One region of the Streptomyces sp. NPDC028907 genome, then DNA from elsewhere that is predicted to be linked to it. Evidence: riboswitches for the same ligand, from Rfam matches in the RefSeq annotation. Region 1 holds a riboswitch; each other region holds the start of a gene.

Evidence for each region. Region 1 has a riboswitch for cobalamin ahead of cobN (cobaltochelatase subunit CobN). Riboswitches for the same ligand answer to the same signal wherever they lie in the genome.
Region 2: it holds a riboswitch for cobalamin, as region 1 does, so the genes downstream of both, ACZ4UU_RS03510 (prenyltransferase/squalene oxidase repeat-containing protein) here and cobN (cobaltochelatase subunit CobN) in region 1, are expected to answer to the same signal.
Region 3: it holds a riboswitch for cobalamin, as region 1 does, so the genes downstream of both, ACZ4UU_RS25570 (ribonucleoside-diphosphate reductase subunit alpha) here and cobN (cobaltochelatase subunit CobN) in region 1, are expected to answer to the same signal.

What each region holds. Positions count from the first base shown of each region.
Region 1 covers NZ_JBVHVE010000010.1:101,133-104,397, forward strand. The annotation lists gene ACZ4UU_RS28800 (precorrin-8X methylmutase) at 1-364, opposite strand, end outside; gene ACZ4UU_RS28805 (cobalamin biosynthesis protein CobG) at 354-1,619, opposite strand; cobalamin riboswitch at 1,693-1,843, shown strand; gene cobN (cobaltochelatase subunit CobN) at 1,878-3,265, shown strand, end outside.
Region 2 covers NZ_JBVHVE010000001.1:789,275-792,539, forward strand. The annotation lists gene ACZ4UU_RS03495 (MBL fold metallo-hydrolase) at 1-320, shown strand, start outside; gene ACZ4UU_RS03500 (nuclear transport factor 2 family protein) at 344-787, shown strand; gene ACZ4UU_RS03505 (phosphotransferase) at 777-1,445, opposite strand; cobalamin riboswitch at 1,478-1,625, shown strand; gene ACZ4UU_RS03510 (prenyltransferase/squalene oxidase repeat-containing protein) at 1,743-2,978, shown strand; gene ACZ4UU_RS03515 (SCO2322 family protein) at 2,986-3,265, shown strand, end outside.
Region 3 covers NZ_JBVHVE010000008.1:244,869-248,133, forward strand. The annotation lists gene ACZ4UU_RS25570 (ribonucleoside-diphosphate reductase subunit alpha) at 1-1,406, opposite strand, end outside; cobalamin riboswitch at 1,509-1,678, opposite strand; gene ACZ4UU_RS25575 (GNAT family N-acetyltransferase) at 1,721-2,227, opposite strand; gene mctP (monocarboxylate uptake permease MctP) at 2,316-3,265, opposite strand, start outside.

The DNA of each region.
Region 1 (3,265 bases):
CGCTGCGGGTGGTGCCCATCTTCGCGGCCAGTTCGGGGACGGCCGGGTCGGAGAGGGTGCACAGCACGTCGTTGTCGGCGGGCAGCCGCTTGCGGGTCACGCCGCTGGCCACCATCTGCACATCCGTGAAGATGGGCGCCCCGGCCCGCAGGGCCGCCCGCGCACGGGCCACCACCTGGGGCGAGTACACGAGGTCGCGCACGAGGTCGACCATCCCGCAGGCGTGGATCATCCGGACCGCGACCTGACTGACGTCGGCGGGCAGGCCCGCGAGGTCCGCCTCCGCGCGGATGGTGGCAAAGGACTGGCGGTAGATCGCCGCGCCGTCCTTCTCGTACTCGAACACCGTGCTCCTACAGGTCATGCGTGCGGGCCGCCGCCAGGTCGGCGGCGAGCTTCGATGGATGGTCGGTCGTCGTCGTGGCGCGAACCCGGCCGCCCGCCACGACGGAGATCAGGTAGCCGCCGTCCGGGGCCGCGACGACGTCCACATGATCGCCGCGCGGACGGCCGCAACGGCGCTCGCAGCCGGACCAGTACGCCGGCAGCCCGCCGCCCGCGCCGAGCGACGCGGCCGCGTCCGTCCGGATGTCCGCCCGCGACTTGGCACAACCGGGCCGTCCGATGCAGGCACCGACGCCGAGCCAGGGAGAGGCCGGATCCGTGATCAGACCGACGGAGTCTAGGCCGACAAGCCGGTCGGAGCGCACTGTGGGAAGGATCACTCCACGCCAAGGTGTCAGCCGCAGTTCCCCGGACGCGGTCGCCGTCAGCTCGGTCCACTGCGCTGCGGTGAGGCGGCCCAGCGGGGCGAGGACGGACAGGCTCGTCGTGCCGTCGGGGCCGGTGACGACGCCGGGGGCGGGGGACGGTTCGCTCGCCTGCGGCCAGGCCGGCGAGGCGTGTCCGGCCCTCAGCCGCCGAACGATCTCCTGCGCCAACTCATCGGCGGGCACCGGCAGTTCGGCCACCCGCCAGACCTGGCCGGCACTCGCCTCCAGGAAGACCTCGGCGGCCAGCAACGCGGCCCGAGGCGCGTCCTCGGCGGTGAGGACCACGACGCAATCGGCGGCCCCGATCCGCAGCCACACGGCACCGTCCGGCGCGGCCCGCAGTGTCACGTCCGCGTCGAGCCCGGCCACGTCCCCGCGCCCGTCGTCGAGCGCGAACAGGAACCGCCCGGACAGCCGGGCCGCCGCCTCGCTCGCGCACAGCAGCTCGTCCAACGCCCGCAGCCACGGCCGTACGTCGGCGTGGCCGCGCCCGTCCAGCCCGGACAGCGGCGAGGCCACCACATTGCGTACGCGTTCGTGCCGCCACGACGGCAGCAGCCCGGCCGTCTCCAGCCGGCCCGCCAACTCCCCGCCGCAGCCGGTCGGCAGACCGCGCAGCTGGACGTTGCCCCGCGACGTCAGATGCAGCTCCCCGTCGCCGAGGTCGAGCGCCGCCCGGCCGAGTTCCCGCGCCTGACCGACCTGGAGCACGCCTCCGGGAATCCGGATCCGGGCGAGTGCGCCGTCGTCCGCCGTGTGGAGCCTCAGTGCGCCCGGGCATGCGTCGTCGCGGTCCCGTGTGACCCCTGTGGCCTGGGACGACGGTCGGATGGAGGGCGTGGACATGGCGGCGAGCATACCGACCGCCCCGGCGACCGTATGCCGCCGCCTCCGCATGCCGACGGCTGGTCCCGTGCCCCTTACTATGCTTCTCGGTGGATCATCCGGTCCGCCACCGCCACGACGGCGACAGGGGAGGAAGCCGGTGCGAATCCGGCGCGGTCCCGCCACTGTGAGCCCACCCCGCCAGGGTCGGGTGAGTCAGGAACTCCCGCCGTCAGACACCACCCGGGGCGCGGACACCCCGAGGAAGGCCGACGCCGCATGATCCTGCTCCTGTCGACGTCCGACACCGACCTGCTCAGCGCCCGCGCTGCGAACGGCCCGGTCCCGTACCGCTTCGCCAACCCCGCCCGGCTCCCGCTCGACGACCTGCCCGCGCTCCTCGACGGCGTCGACCTCGTCGTCGTACGCCTCCTCGGTGGTCTGCGCGCCTGGCAGGAAGGCCTCGACCTGCTGCTCGCAGACGGCCGCCCGGTCGTCGTCCTCACCGGCGAACAGGCCCCGGACGCCCAGCTGATGGCCGCCTCCACGGTCCCGGTCGGCATCGCCGCCGAGGCCCACGCCTACCTCGCCCACGGTGGCCCGGCCAACCTGGAGCAGCTCGCCCGCTTCCTGTCGGACACGGTCCTGCTGACCGGGCACGGCTTCGAGGCACCCGCGGCCGCGCCGAGCTGGGGCCCGCTGGCGCGCGAGCCCCGGCAGACGGACGGCCCGACGATCGCCGTGCTCTACTACCGCGCCCACCACATGAGCGGCAACACGGCGTTCGTGGGCGCCCTGTGCGACGCGATCGAGGACGCGGGCGGCCGGCCGCTGCCGCTGTACGTCGCTTCCCTGCGGGCCCCCGAGCCCGAACTCATCGACGAACTGCGCGCCGCCGACGCCATCGTCACCACTGTCCTCGCCGCGGGCGGCACCAAGCCCGCCGAGGCGTCCGCCGGCGGCGACGACGAGTCCTGGGACGCGGGCGCCCTGACCTCCCTCGACGTGCCGATCCTCCAGGCCCTGTGCCTGACCGGATCCCGGTCCGCCTGGGAGGAGAACGACGAGGGCGTCTCCCCGCTCGACGCCGCCAGCCAGATCGCCGTACCCGAGTTCGACGGCCGGCTCATCACCGTGCCGTTCTCCTTCAAGGAGATCGACGCCGACGGCCTGCCCGCCTACGTCGCCGACCCCGAGCGCGCGGCGCGCGTCGCCGGAATCGCCGTACGCCACGCCCGGCTTCGGCACATCCCGGCCGCCGACAAGCGCCTGGCCCTGGTCCTGTCCGCCTACCCGACCAAGCACTCCCGGATCGGCAACGCGGTCGGCCTCGACACCCCCGCCAGCGCCGTCGCGCTGCTCAGGCGCCTGCAGGCCGAGGGCTACGACTTCGGCGACAGCGACATCCCCGGCCTGGTCTCCGGCGACGGCGACGAGCTGATCCGCGCGCTCATCGAGGCCGGCGGCCACGACCAGAACTGGCTCACCGAGGAGCAGTTGGCCCGCAACCCGGTGCGGATCCCGGCGGCCGATTACCGGCGCTGGTTCGCCACGCTGCCCGAGGAACTGCGGACGGCAGTCGAGGAGCACTGGGGCCCGGCGCCCGGCGAGATGTTCGTCGACCGCAGCCGCAACGCGGAGGGCGACATCGTCCTCGCGGCCCTGCG
Region 2 (3,265 bases), on a different contig from region 1:
TCGAACGCGTCGCCCGCCTCGCCCCCGCCGAGGTCCTCCCGGCCCACCAGCACACGTTCGCCGACGCACCGGCCCGCGTACGGGAGTTGCTGGCCCATCACGAGTCCCGCCTCACCGACCTCCAGGCCCTCCTCGCCGAACCCCTCACCCCCTGGCAGCTCGCGGAACGCATGGAGTGGAACCGGCCCTGGGCCCAAATCCCCTACGGCTCCCGGAACATCGCCATCGCGGAGGCCGAGGCGCATCTGCGCCGACTGGTGAAGCTGGGGCACGCGGAGGCGGTGCCGGGGAGCGAGCCGGTGACGTACGTCGCCGTTTAATACAGCCCATGGAGTACTCGCCCATGGAGCACCTTCTCGCCGAGCGTGCCTGCGCACGCGTAGTCATCGACTTCGTCCACCGCCTCGACCTCGGCGAACCGTCCTTGGTCGCCGAGCTGTTCACCGAGGACGGCACCTGGGAGTGGCCGGCGGGCGAGCGGCTCGTCTCGGGGCGGGACGCGTTGCGGGCGTACTTCGGCTCGCGCCCCGCCGACCGCCTCTCGCGCCGCGTCATGTCCAACATCCTGGTCACGGTGACCTCGTCCGACACCGCGACGGCGACCTCGTACTTCACGACGTACCGCGTCGACGGCCACGAGGGCGGACTCCTCCCGCCGGGACCGCCGGTCCAGGTGGGCCACTACGCCGACACCTTCCACAGATCGCCGGACGGCACCTGGCTCCTGTCCGCTCGGGTCCTCCACCTGGCCTTCGGCGGGCCGACCCCGCGCCCGCCTACGCCATGAACGACCGGACCAACTCCTCCGCCGCACCCAGCACTTCGATCTCCCGCTCCGTCATCGTCGGGTTGGCGGCCCGTCGCCGTCGGGCCTCCGTGAGGCCGTCTTCGGTGAGGTCGGACGGGTCGGTGAGGAGGCCCGCGAGAGTCGCGCGGACGGGGGCGGAGGGGTAGTGGTCGTCGGCCAGGGCCACTTGGGCGAGGATCAGGGCCGACATGCCCCAGTCCAGGCCCGGCTCGCCCTCCTCCGCGTTGGCCCAGTCGATGACGTAGGGGCCGTCGGGCGTGAGCATCACGTTCTCCGGGTGGAGGTCCAGGTGGACGACCCGGCCGGGGACGGTGTGCAGCTGTCGCAGGAGGCGGGCCAGGGTCCGCCCCGCCTCGCGGGCATCTATCCGGCCCGCGAAGAAGGCCTCCAGCATCGTCGGACCGTAGAGCCGTTCCATGACCAGCTCGGAGCGGGTGCAGTCGGCGAGCCGGACGCGGGGCACCGGAAAGCCGTGCGCGCGCAGGCGCTCCATCAGGGCCGCCTCGGCGCGCCCGTCGGCGTAGCCCTCCCGGTCGTGGCGCACCACCCACGCCGCGTCGATCTCGTACACGTCGGAGGCGCGCCCCGAACCGAGCAGCCGCCGTCCCGCTCTCCCCGCACCCTCGGTGATCCCCATGCGGCCGAACCTACCGCCGCTCACCGCCTCCCCTCAGCCGCTTCCCTACGGGCCGGTAGAGTGGCCGCGTCGCCATCACACCCGTACAGGGGGAAGCCGGTGCAAATCCGGCGCTGACCCGCAACCGTGAACCGGTCGTAGCAGGCCGGTGAGCCGGATCGCCCGTACGGATTCGTGACCGGCTCACGTGCCCCGGCAGCCCGCCGGAGCACGGCACCGTCGAGGTATACGGAGCCGAGCCGCCCGGGGGTCTCCCCTGTGCTGCCCGGCCCCTTGAGGGAAGGGCATCCGCCGATCATGTACGTCCGCCGCAGCGCCGCGGTCCTGGCCGCCGTCACCGTGATCGGCACGGTCACGCCCGCCTTCGCCGCCGACCCGTCTCCGTCGCCCTCCGTCGCCCTCCCGTCCGGGCTGTACGGCACCACGGACCCCACGTACGACGGCGTGTGGCGCCAGTCGCTCGCGCTGCTCGCCCAGGACACGATGGACGTGCAGCCGGCGGCGAAGGCCGTGGACTGGCTCACCGGGCAGCAGTGCGCCGACGGCGGGTTCGCGCCGTTCCGTGCCGACGTCTCGAAGGCCTGCGACGCGAAGACGCCGGTCGACACCAACAACACGGCCGCCGCCGTCCAGGCCCTCGCCGCGCTCGGCGGCCACGACACGGCGGCCGGCAAGGCGGTGGACTGGCTGAAGTCCGTGCAGAACGAGGACGGCGGCTGGGGGTACATGCCGGGCGGCGCAAGTGACGCGAACTCGACGTCCGTCGTGGTCGGTGCGCTCGCCGCCGTCGGCGAGAAGCCCGCGGACGTGCGCAAGGCGGGCAAGTCGCCGTACGACGCCCTGTTGAAGCTGTCCCTGCCGTGCGGCGACGAGGACGCGGGGGCGTTCGCGTTCCAGCCCGACAAGAAGGGCTCGCTGGCGGCCAACGCCGACGCGACCGCCGCGGGCGTGGTGGGCGTCCTCGGCCAAGGGCTCGTGGCGACCGCGGGCAAGGCACCCGCGAGCACCCGGAAGTGCCTGGGCGGCAAGACCCCGACGCCCGCCGACGCGGCCCTCAACGGTGCCGTCCACCTCGCCCGCGACCTGAGCGGGACCGGCTACCTGAAGTCCGTGCTGCCCGGCGCCAAGGACCAGCCGGACTACGGCAACACCGCCGACGCAGTGGTGGCGCTCTCCGCCGCCGGACTGACCCAGCGGGGCCGGGAGATCCTGGTCTGGCTTGAGGGGCACTACGCCGCCTGGGCCGAGCAGAGCGGTCCCGCCGCCTACGCCCAGCTGATCTTCGCCGCGCACGCCACCGGCACCGATCCGCGCGACTTCGGCGACACGGACCTCGTCAAGCAGCTCAACGCGACGGGTCCGGCGCCGCGGTCGGCGCCGAACGCGACGGTCACGGCGTCGGCGAAGCCCTCCGAGGAGGAGAAGGAGGACGACGGCGACAGCCCGTTCGGCGTCTGGTGGTACGTCGGCATCTTCCTGGTCGTCGGCATCGGCATCGGCTTCCTGCTCAGCGGCCGCAACAAGGGCAAGTGACGTGACCGTGATCCGCCGCGCTCTCCCGCTCGTCCTGGCCGTGCTGGTCGTCCTGACCGGCGCGGTCCAGGCGCAGGCGACCGGCTACCGCTACTGGTCCTTCTGGCACCGCGACGGCGAACGGTGGACGTACGCGACCCAGGGCCCGTCCCTCGCCCGCCCCTCCGACGGTGACGTCCAGGGCTTCCGCTTCGCCGTCAGCGAGGACTCGGACGACGCCGCCCGGCCGAGGGGCGCCGCCGAGTTCGCCGTGATCTGCGCGCGCACGCCCCCGCGGGACGGCACGA
Region 3 (3,265 bases), on a different contig from region 1:
TCGCCGGTCGCCGTGTCGACGAACGCGCCGAGGTTGACGGACCCCAGGTTGCAGACCGCCGTCTCCCCGTCGTCCGTGACCTCCAGGATCTCCGTGCAGAGGTTGGAGGAGTGGACGACATGGCCGGGCAGGGCGGTCTGGTTGGCGGTGCGGTTGGCGGCGTCCTTGAAGGTCATCCAGCCGTTGCCGGTCTGCGCGAGGGTGCGCATCATCCGGCCGTACAGGTCGCGGGCCGGGATGGTCTTCTTCGCCAGGCCCGCCTCCTCGGCCTTGCGGTAGGCGGCGTCGAACTCCTCGCCCCACAGGTCGACCAGCTCGGGCACGTCGGCGGGGGAGAACAGCGACCACAGGCCGTCGGCGTTGACCCGGCGCATGAACTCGTCCGGCACCCAGTGCGCGAGGTTCAGGTTGTGCGTACGGCGGGCGTCCTCACCGGTGTTGTCGCGCAGCTCCAGGAACTCCTCGATGTCGGAGTGCCAGGTCTCCAGGTACACCGCGGCCGCGCCCTTGCGCCGGCCGCCCTGGTTCACCGCGGCGACCGAGGCGTCCAGGGTCTTCAGGAACGGGACGATGCCGTTGGAGTGCCCGTTGGTGCCGCGGATCAGCGAACCGCGGCCGCGGACGCGGGAGTACGCGATGCCGATGCCGCCGGCGTGCTTCGAGAGGCGGGCGACCTGGTGATAGCGGTCGTAGATGGAGTCCAGCTCATCGAGCGGGGAGTCCAGGAGGTAGCAGGACGACATCTGGGGGTGCCGGGTGCCGGAGTTGAAGAGGGTGGGGGAGGAGGGGAGGTAGTCGAGGCGGCTCATGAGCCCGTAGAGCGCGGCGACTTCGTCCAGGGCCCGGGGGGTGTCGTCCTCGGCGAGACCGGCGGCGACGCGGAGCATGAAGTGCTGGGGCGTCTCGATGACCTTGCGGGTGATCGGGTGCCGGAGCAGGTAGCGGCTGTGCAGGGTGCGCAGGCCGAAGTAGCCGAAGCGGTCGTCGGCGGCCGTGTCGACCAGGGCGTCGAGGCGGGCCGCGTGGATCCGCGCGAACTCGGCGGTCCGGTCGGCGATGAGGCCCTCGCGGTGGCCGACCGCGACCGACTCGGTGAACGACGTGACGCCCTGCGAGGCGGCCTCCGCGCGGATGCCGATGGTGAGCAGCCGGGCGGCCAGCCGGGAGTAGGCGGGGTCCTCGGAGATCAGACCGGCGGCGGCCTCCGTCGCCAGCTCCCGCAACTCCGCCTCGTCCGCGGCGGCGGACCGGCCGCGCAGCGCGGCGGCGGCGACCCGCCCGGGGTCGGCGTCGGGGAGGTCGGCGGTCAGCTCGGTGAGGGTCCGCAGCAAGGCCGTTCCGGGGGCGTCCTCGTCGATGGCGACGGTCGGGACGGCTGAGGCCGGATCTGCTGGCGCGATGGTCACGTGGGGGCTCTCCCTCGCTCGGCACGGGGGCCTTGCGGAGGGCAGGGGGCAGCACACGAGCGCACGCGGCGTCGCGTCCACCGGCCCATTCCACGAGGCCCGGACGTCAGTGCGCACCGGCCGGGTGGCCGGGCGCGCTGTCGGCAGGTCCTCGGACTGACTCCTGTGCACGGTTCTGGGAACAGATATGCACAAGTACACCGTTGCGGGACAGTTCCGGATTCGCACCGGATTCCCCTGCGGCGACAGCGAGCATGAGCATACATCTTGTGCCGTGCTGTCGTGTCACCCCCAGATGTTGTGTCGCGCTGGTTTCAGAGCGTCAACTGGTAGGTGAGGAGAGTGATGTCGTCCAGGTGCGGGACCGGGTTCCAGTCCCGCTCGGGTGTGCGGACGAAGTCCAGGCGTTCGTAGATGCGGTGGGCGCTGTGCATGGTGCGCTGGGTCGACAGGACGATACGCGCACAGGTCTCCGTGGCCCGTGCGCGGTCGACGCAGGCACGTACGAGAGCCTCGCCGGCACCCCGGCCGCGCGCCGCCCGGTCGACGGCGAGCATCCGGATCTCGGCCTCCCCGGCGCGGGCTATGTCGGCCATCGGACCGCCGCTCGGCACGAAGGTCACGCCGCCGAGCAGCCGGCCGTTGTCGACGGCCACCAGCACGTCAGCGGCTGCGGCCCGCTTGGCCACGTCCCTGAGCTCGCCGACGTACTCGTCGCTCTCGCCGAAGTCGAGGAGACCGTCCTGGAGGTAGGCCTGGGCGGTGATCTCGCCGAGGGCGTCGTACTCGTCGGGGCTCGCGCGCCGAATCTGGAAGTCCATGCGGGTGAGTGTGCCCGACACACACGCCGACGGGCCGCCGGATTTCTCCGACAGCCCGCCGATGTCAGTTCAGGTCAGGTCCAGGGACTCAGTGGGACTTGCCCGCCGTCGCCGGCGGCAGTTCCGCCTGGACGCCCGGGTCGCCGGCGTCCGCCGTGTAGTCCTCCGGGCTGGTCTCGTCGATGCCCTCGGGGGCCTTCGCGGCCTTCAGGACGAAGGTCAGGACCACCGTGACGACGACGTTGAGCACGAACGCCGTCAGGCCGATGTAGCCGATCTCGCCGATGCCGGGGATCTCCGCCGAGGAGCCGCCGAAGTGCTTCTGCGTCGGCGTGGAGACGTTGTACGCGGCGACCGTGCCGTAGACCATGCCGACCGCCCAGCCGGCCAGCAGCGCCCAGCGGTGGAACCAGCGGGTGAACAGGCCGCCGACCAGGGCCGGGAAGGTCTGCAGGATCCAGATGCCGCCCAGGAGCTGGAAGTTGATCGCGACCGTCTTGTCCATGGTGAGGACGAAGATCAGCGCACCCACCTTCACCAGCAGCGAGACCAGCTTGGAGACCTTGGTCTCCTGGGCGGGCGTCGCGTCCGGCTTGATGAAGTCCTTGTAGATGTTGCGGGTGAAGAGGTTCGCGGCCGCGATGGACATGATGGCGGCCGGGACCAGGGCCCCGATGCCGATCGCCGCGAACGCCACGCCCGCGAACCAGTCGGGGAACATGTTCTCGAAGAGCTGCGGGATCGCCAACTGGGGGTTGGTGACGAGAACTCCGGCCGCGATGGCCATGAAGCCGAGCAGCGCCAGCAGGCCGAGCATCAGGGAGTACAGCGGCAGGATCGTCGTGTTGCGGCGAATCACCTCACGGCTGCGCGACGAGAGCGTCGCCGTGATCGAGTGCGGGTACATGAACAGCGCCAGCGCCGAGCCGAACGCCAGCGTGGCGTACCCCCACTGGGCCGCCGCGGGCGGGATGAGGCCGCCGGCACCGGCCTCCGTGTACTTCTTGTCCGCCGCGGCGAAGATCTCGTCGAAACCGC